DNA from 2 places in the Streptosporangium sp. NPDC000396 genome. Region 1 is predicted to be linked to the other one. Evidence: riboswitches for the same ligand, from Rfam matches in the RefSeq annotation. Region 1 holds a riboswitch; the other holds the start of a gene.
What was found. Region 1 has a riboswitch for glycine ahead of gcvT (glycine cleavage system aminomethyltransferase GcvT). Riboswitches for the same ligand answer to the same signal wherever they lie in the genome.
Positions count from the first base shown of each region.

Region 2: linked by a shared signal. The riboswitch ahead of gcvP (aminomethyl-transferring glycine dehydrogenase) and the one ahead of gcvT (glycine cleavage system aminomethyltransferase GcvT) in region 1 are both predicted to bind glycine.

Region 1 covers NZ_JBIAZA010000018.1:102,445-105,838, reverse strand. Annotated here, with positions in the region: gene ACFY2X_RS27705 (3-oxoacyl-ACP reductase) at 1-202, shown strand, start outside; gene ACFY2X_RS27700 (gamma-glutamyl-gamma-aminobutyrate hydrolase family protein) at 266-961, shown strand; glycine riboswitch at 1,029-1,127, shown strand; glycine riboswitch at 1,128-1,222, shown strand; gene gcvT (glycine cleavage system aminomethyltransferase GcvT) at 1,256-2,344, shown strand; gene gcvH (glycine cleavage system protein GcvH) at 2,341-2,730, shown strand; gene ACFY2X_RS27685 (L-serine ammonia-lyase) at 2,808-3,394, shown strand, end outside.
Region 2 covers NZ_JBIAZA010000009.1:265,642-269,035, forward strand. Annotated here, with positions in the region: gene gcvP (aminomethyl-transferring glycine dehydrogenase) at 1-1,694, opposite strand, end outside; glycine riboswitch at 1,852-1,943, opposite strand; gene ACFY2X_RS17190 (MerR family transcriptional regulator) at 1,959-2,579, opposite strand; gene ACFY2X_RS17195 (bifunctional nuclease family protein) at 2,724-3,194, opposite strand; gene ACFY2X_RS17200 (MerR family transcriptional regulator) at 3,274-3,394, opposite strand, start outside.

The DNA of each region.
Region 1 (3,394 bases):
CCCGCTGCTGCAGGAGCTGTTCGCCAAGGACCCCGAGCGGGCGCAGCGCCGCCTGGTGCACATCCCGGTCGGCCGGTTCGCCGAGGCCTCGGAGATCGCCGCCGCGGTGGCGTTCCTGGCGTCGGACGACTCGAGCTTCATCACCGGGTCGGAGTTCCTGGTGGACGGCGGCATCTCGGGCGCCTACGTCACCCCGCTGTAACCAATGAGCGTGCCGGGACGCGGCCGAGCACTCCGCGTCCCGGCATCCGGCAAGAAAGAGATCATGTCCCGTCCCGTCATCGGCATCACCTGCTACGTCGAACCCGCCAAGTTCACCGTCTGGGAGATGACCACCGCGCTCCTGCCGTACAACTACATCGACCATGTGGCCCGCGCGGGCGGGCAGCCGGTGATCCTGCCTCCGGCGGGTGAGCCCGCCACGCTGGTGGGGCGCCTGGATGGGCTGATCCTGGCCGGCGGCGGAGACATCGATCCGGCGCGGTACGGCCAGGCCCCGCACGAGCAGACCGGCTACATCCGCCAGTTCCGCGACGACGCCGAGTTCGAGCTGGTCCGGGCGGCGCTGGAGCGGGGCATCCCGTTCCTGGGGGTCTGCCGGGGCCTGCAGGTCCTGAACGTCTCCCTCGGGGGCAGCCTGCGGCAGCACCTGCCCGACACGGTCGGCCACCGCGGCCACGCCCCCGCCCCCGGCCACTTCGGCCGGATGCCGGTACGGCTCGCCTCCGGCAGCCGGACCGCCAAGGTTTTCAACTCCGAGACCGTGGACGTCGCCCACTACCACCACCAGGCCATCGACCGGCTGGGCGCGGGCCTGACCGTGACCGCCCACGCCGAGGACGGCACGATCGAGGCCGTGGAGCTGGAGAACCACCCGTTCGCCCTCGCGGTCCAGTGGCACCCCGAGGCCGACGACGAGGGCGCCCTGTTCGAGGCGCTGGTCCGGCAGAGCCGTTCCTGAGCAGGATGCGAGGCCAAGGGGATTTCGCTCGGCCCGCGCGGGCGGTTAGGCTGGCAGCGACACCGACCAACCCCGTGCGGGAGAGCGTCCTGACATCCAGGCCAGGACCCCTGAAGGAGCAAGCCCTCCCCGCGAACCTCTCAAGGTAAAGGACCGTACGGGTAGGTGACCTCTGGAAAGCAGGCCCCACGGCCTCGCCGAAGGTGAAAGTCCGGCAAAAACCGGGCGAAGCTCTCAGGCATCGATGACAGAGGGGGAGGATGCTCTCATCTGACCCTTGTTTAAGGTGCGAACATGTCCCGACCTACGCCGCTACGCGGCGTCCACGAGGCCTTCGGCGCGACATTGACCGACTTCGCTGGCTGGCTGATGCCGCTCCGCTATGGCAGCGAATCCACCGAGCACAACGCGGTCCGCCAGGCGGCGGGCCTGTTCGACCTGTCCCACATGGGCGAGATCTTCGTGACCGGCCCGCAGGCCGCCGAAGCTCTCGACTACGCGCTGGTCGGCTACCTCTCCGCCCTGGAGCCGGGCCGCGCCCGCTACACGATGATCGTCAATCCCGAGGGCGGCGTGCTGGACGACCTGATCGTCTACCGCCTGGCCGACGACGAGTTCATGGTCGTCGCCAACGCCTCCAACTACCCCCGGGTGGCCGCCGAGCTCACCGAGCGCGCCGGATCCTTCGACGCCGTGGTGGACGACCGCTCCGAGCAGTACGCGCTGATCGCGGTCCAGGGCCCGCAGGCCCGCGCGATCCTGGGCGAGCTCACCGACGCCGACCTCGACGGGCTCAAGTACTACGCGGGCCTGCCCGCCACCGTGGCCGGCCGCCAGGCCCTGGTCGCCCGCACCGGATACACCGGCGAGGACGGCTTCGAGCTGTTCATCGCCGCCGACGACGCCGAACCCCTCTGGGAGGCGCTCACCAAGGCCGGCGAGCCGTACGGCCTGATCCCGGTGGGGCTGTCCGCACGCGACACCCTCCGCCTGGAGGCGGGCATGCCGCTCTACGGAAACGAACTGTCCACGGATCTCACTCCGTTCGACGCGGGGCTGGGCCGTGTGGTGAGGTTTGACAAGCCGGGCGACTTCGTCGGCCGGGCCGCCCTGGAACCGATCAAGGACGTCCCGCCTGCCCGTCGCCTGGTAGGACTGATCGCGACCGGCCGCAGGGTGCCCCGGCACGGGTATCCGGTGGTCTCCGGCGACGGCACCATCGTCGGAGAGGTCACCAGCGGAGCGCCCTCCCAGACACTGGGCAAGCCCATTGCCATGGCTTACGTGGACAATGGCCTGTCCACGGGTCTGGCCGTGGACATCCGGGGTAGCCACGAGCCGGTCGACGTCATGGACCTGCCTTTCTACAGGAGGAAAAAGTGAGCAGCATTCCCGAGGACCTGCAGTACACCAAGGAACACGAGTGGATCTCGGGCGTCGACGACGGCCTGACCCTCACCGTGGGCATCACCGCCTACGCCGCCGACGCGCTGGGTGACGTGGTCTACGTGCAGGTCCCTGAGGTCGGCTCGGCGGTCGCCACCGGCGACGCGGTCGGCGAGGTCGAGTCGACCAAGTCGGTGAGCGACATCTTCTCCCCGGTGGGCGGCGAGATCATCGAGGTCAACCAGGCAGTCGTGGACGACCCGTCGCTGGTCAACAGCGACCCCTACGGTGACGGCTGGCTGTTCCGCGTCCGCCTTGAGGGCGACGCCGACGACCTGCTCTCCCCCGAGGAGTACGCCGCGCTCACTTCGGGCGACTCCTAAGATTTCCCCCTTGTGCCGTGATCATGCGTGCCGCCCGGCACGCATGATCACGGCGATGTGAAGGCAGGAGCAGATCAATGGCCATCAGCGTCTTCGATCTCTTCAAGATCGGAATTGGCCCGTCCAGCTCGCACACCGGCGGACCCATGGCCGCCGCGCACAAGTTCTCCCGAGGTCTCGCACAGGACGGGCTTCTGGAGAAGACCGCCAGGGTCGAGGTGATCCTGTACGGCTCACTCGGGCTGACCGGCAAAGGCCATGGCAGCGACAAGGCCGTTCTGCTCGGCCTGTCGGGCGAGAAGCCCGAACTCGTGGACGTCGACACCATCGACGACCGGCTGGCCGCCATGCGCGCCTCCGGGACGGTCCTCCTGCACGGCTCCCACGAGATTCCCTTCGTGGTCGGCGAGGACCTCGTCTTCGAACGCAAGATCTCACTGCCGCACCATCCCAACGGCATGCGCTTCACCGCCTTCGCCGAGGGGGGCGAACCGCTCCGCGAGAAGGTCTACTACTCGGTGGGCGGCGGCTTCGTCGTCGACGAGAACGCCACCGGCGCCGATCGGATCAAGCCGGACGACACCGCCCTGCCGTACGCCTTCACGACGGCCGCCGAGCTGCTGAACCACTGCTCCGAGACCGGCCTGTCGATCTCTGGGCTGAT
Region 2 (3,394 bases), on a different contig from region 1:
GCGTTGGGCTGGATCGACACCGCGTCGTAGCCGGTGACCTCGGCCAGCCAGTTCTCCAGCTCCTTGATCAGCTCGACGTAGCCCCTGGCCTGGTCCTCCGGAGCGTAGGGGTGCAGCCCGGCGAACTCCGGCCAGGTGATCGGCTCCATCTCGGTGGTCGCGTTGAGCTTCATGGTGCACGAGCCCAGCGGGATCATCGACCGGTCGAGCGCGATGTCCTTGTCCTGGAGCCTCCGCAGGTAGCGCAGCATGGCCGTCTCCGACCGGTGGCTGTGGAACACCGGGTGGGTCAGGTAGTCGCTGACGCGCGTCAGGGAGGCGGGCAGCGCGTCGTGTGTCGCGGCGTCCAGGTCGGCCAGGGCCGCGCCGCTGACCTCGAAGGCGGCCAGGACCTGCTCCAGGTGGATGAGCTCGGTCTTCTCGTCGCAGGTGACGCCCACGTGGTCGGCGTCGACCAGGCGCAGGTTGACCCCGTTGTCGAGGGCCGTGGCGACGATCTGGGCCGCGCGGCCGGGCACGCGGGCCAGCACGGTGTCGAAGAAGGTGTCGTGCACGACCTCGACACCGCCCTGGCGCAGGCCCTCGGCGAGCACGACGGCGTGCCGGTGGACGCGCCGGCCGATCCGGCGCAGGCCCTCGGGGCCGTGGTAGACGGCGTACATGCCCGCGATCACCGCGAGCAGCACCTGCGCGGTGCAGATGTTGCTGGTCGCCTTCTCGCGGCGGATGTGCTGCTCGCGGGTCTGCAGCGCGAGCCGGTAGGCGGGGCGCCCGTCGGCGTCCTGGGAGACTCCCACCAGACGGCCGGGCATCTGCCGCTGCAGGCCGTCGCGGACCGCCATGTAGGCCGCGTGCGGGCCGCCGAAGCCCAGCGGGACGCCGAAGCGCTGCGAGGAGCCGATCGCGATGTCTGCGCCGAGCTCACCGGGCGCGGCGAGCAGGGTGAGGGCGAGCAGGTCGGCGGCGGCGATCACCTGGGCGCCGCGCGCGTGGGCGGCGTCGGCGATGGCCCGGAAGTCCCTGACCAGGCCGCCGGCGCCCGGGTACTGCACGAGAACGCCGAAGCACTCGGGGAGCTCGGCGGTGAAGTCGCTCTCGACCAGCTCGATGCCGAGCGGCTCGGACCTGGTGCGCAGCACGGCCTTGGTCTGCGGCAGCGCGTCGGCGTCCACCACGAAGACGTTCGACTTGGAACGGCCGGCGCGGCGGGCCAGGGTCATCGCCTCGGCGGCGGCGGTGGCCTCGTCCAGCAGGGAGGCGCCCGCGACGTCGAGCGCGGTCAGGTCGGAGATGACCGTCTGGAAGTTGATCAGGGCCTCCAGGCGGCCCTGGGAGATCTCCGGCTGGTAGGGCGTGTAGGCGGTGTACCAGCCCGGGTTCTCCAGGAGGTTGCGGCGGATGACGGCCGGGGTGATGGTGTCGTGGTAGCCCAGGCCGATCATCGAGGTGAGCACGCTGTTACGCCCGGCCAGGGCACGCAGCTCGGCGATGGCCTCGGTCTCGCTGGCCGCCGGGGGCAGGTTCAGCTGGTCCTTGACCCGGATCGCCTCCGGCACGGCCACCGCGATCAGGTCGGCGGTGGAGGCGAATCCGACGGCCTCCAGCATGCGGGTCTGGTCGGCGTCGGCGGGCCCGATATGACGGGTCGAGAACGGTGGGGAGGTGAGTTCGCTGAGCGGTGACAGGTCGGTCATGGAAAGCCTCCTGAGGCGGTGGAGACCGGCGCTGGGCGCGGGCGTATGCCGAATCTCCCCCTCTGTCATCTCAACCTGAGAGATTCGCCTTCCCTCCCGGGAGGCTTTCACCGTCGGTGAGACACGCCTGGCGGACGCATCTGCTTTCCAGAGTCGCCTCGTCCGCGCGGTACAGGGTGCCTGAGAGATTCCGGGGAGGTTGCTCCTTCGGCGCCCCGATCATGTCGGGGTCTCTCCCGCGCGGTGTCAGCAGCGATACCAACCTTACCCGGTGCGGCGGGCCCTGCGACGACGCGCCAACTCATCTGTGTGGTGATCTCCTAAAGGGCCCTGGCCGGACTCCGCCCGCTCACCGGGAAGATCCGCGAGGGAACCCTCCACCTCCTGCCAGACCCGGCCGAGCGCGATGCCGAAGACTCCCTGACCGCCTTGGAGGAGGTCGATGACCTCGTCGGGCGAGGTGCACTCGTAAACGCTCACCCCGTCGCTCATCAGGGTGATCTGCGCGAGGTCGTTGACGCCGCGGTCGCGCAGGTGCTGCACGGCGATGCGAATCTGCTGGAGGGAGACACCGGTGTCGAGCAGCCGCTTGACGACCTTGAGCACCAGGATGTCGCGGAAACCGTACAGTCGCTGGGAGCCCGAACCCTGGGCGGCTCTCACAGTGGGCTCCACCAGTCCGGTGCGCGCCCAGTAATCCAGCTGCCGATAGGTGATATCGGCCGCCGCACAGGCGGTGGGGCCTCGGTATCCGATGTCGGCGGGCAGTTTCACCGGTTCCCCGTCGAACAGCAGACCCTCTTCACCCGCGCGCTGGCGTGCCGACTGGCGCCGTTCCGGGTCATCCTGATCGGCGTTTCTACCCTCGCCGCTGCTGACCGCCACGCGGACCTCCGGCTTTCTCTCATCCCGCGGCCTGATCTGGGGGTTTGTGCACGACCGCGGGTTTCACTTGCACCGTAGGACTGGGGCCAAGCTCAGTCAACGACCCCACCCGGCGCGTCGTGAAGCGTAAATGCACCGAAATTCCTACCCCGCGCGACCGAAGTCTTCGGGCGTGATCGTGTCAAGGAATTCCCTGAACCTCTCCACCTCGTCCTCCTGGTCGTCGGAGATGATCACCCCGGCTTCCCGGACCACATCCTCGCTGGCGAAAATACGCGCGCCGGTGCGCAACGCCAAGGCGATCGAGTCTGAGGGACGGGCGCTCACCTCTACCCCGTTGGAGAACACCAAATCGGCAAAGAAAATCCCGTCACGGAGCGCGACGATGTTCACCGTGCTCAGCCGGACACCGAGCGCGTCGAGCACATCGCGGAACAAGTCATGGGTAAGGGGCCGGGGTGGTGGCTCCTCGGCCTGAGCCATGGCGATCGCCGTCGCCTCGGTCATGCCGATCCAGATCGGCAGATAGCGCTCCCCATGCACCTCCTTCAGCAGAACAATCGGCTGGTTGGAGGGCATCTCAACCCGAACCCCCACGACCTCCATCTGCAACACGGGCTGCTCCGTCTTCGCTGGATTACGACCGGTTTGTTCAACGTAACACTCGTGGGGGTACGAGTGCCTGGTCAGGTTCTCAACGGCCCAGGATCCCACGAACGCCGGAACGTAGCAGGGAGGCGTGTAAATCCAGGAGGAGGCCGGAAATCTCCCTGGCCGTCTCGTCGGCCTGGTCGATGGCGCCGGGTCCCCGGCGG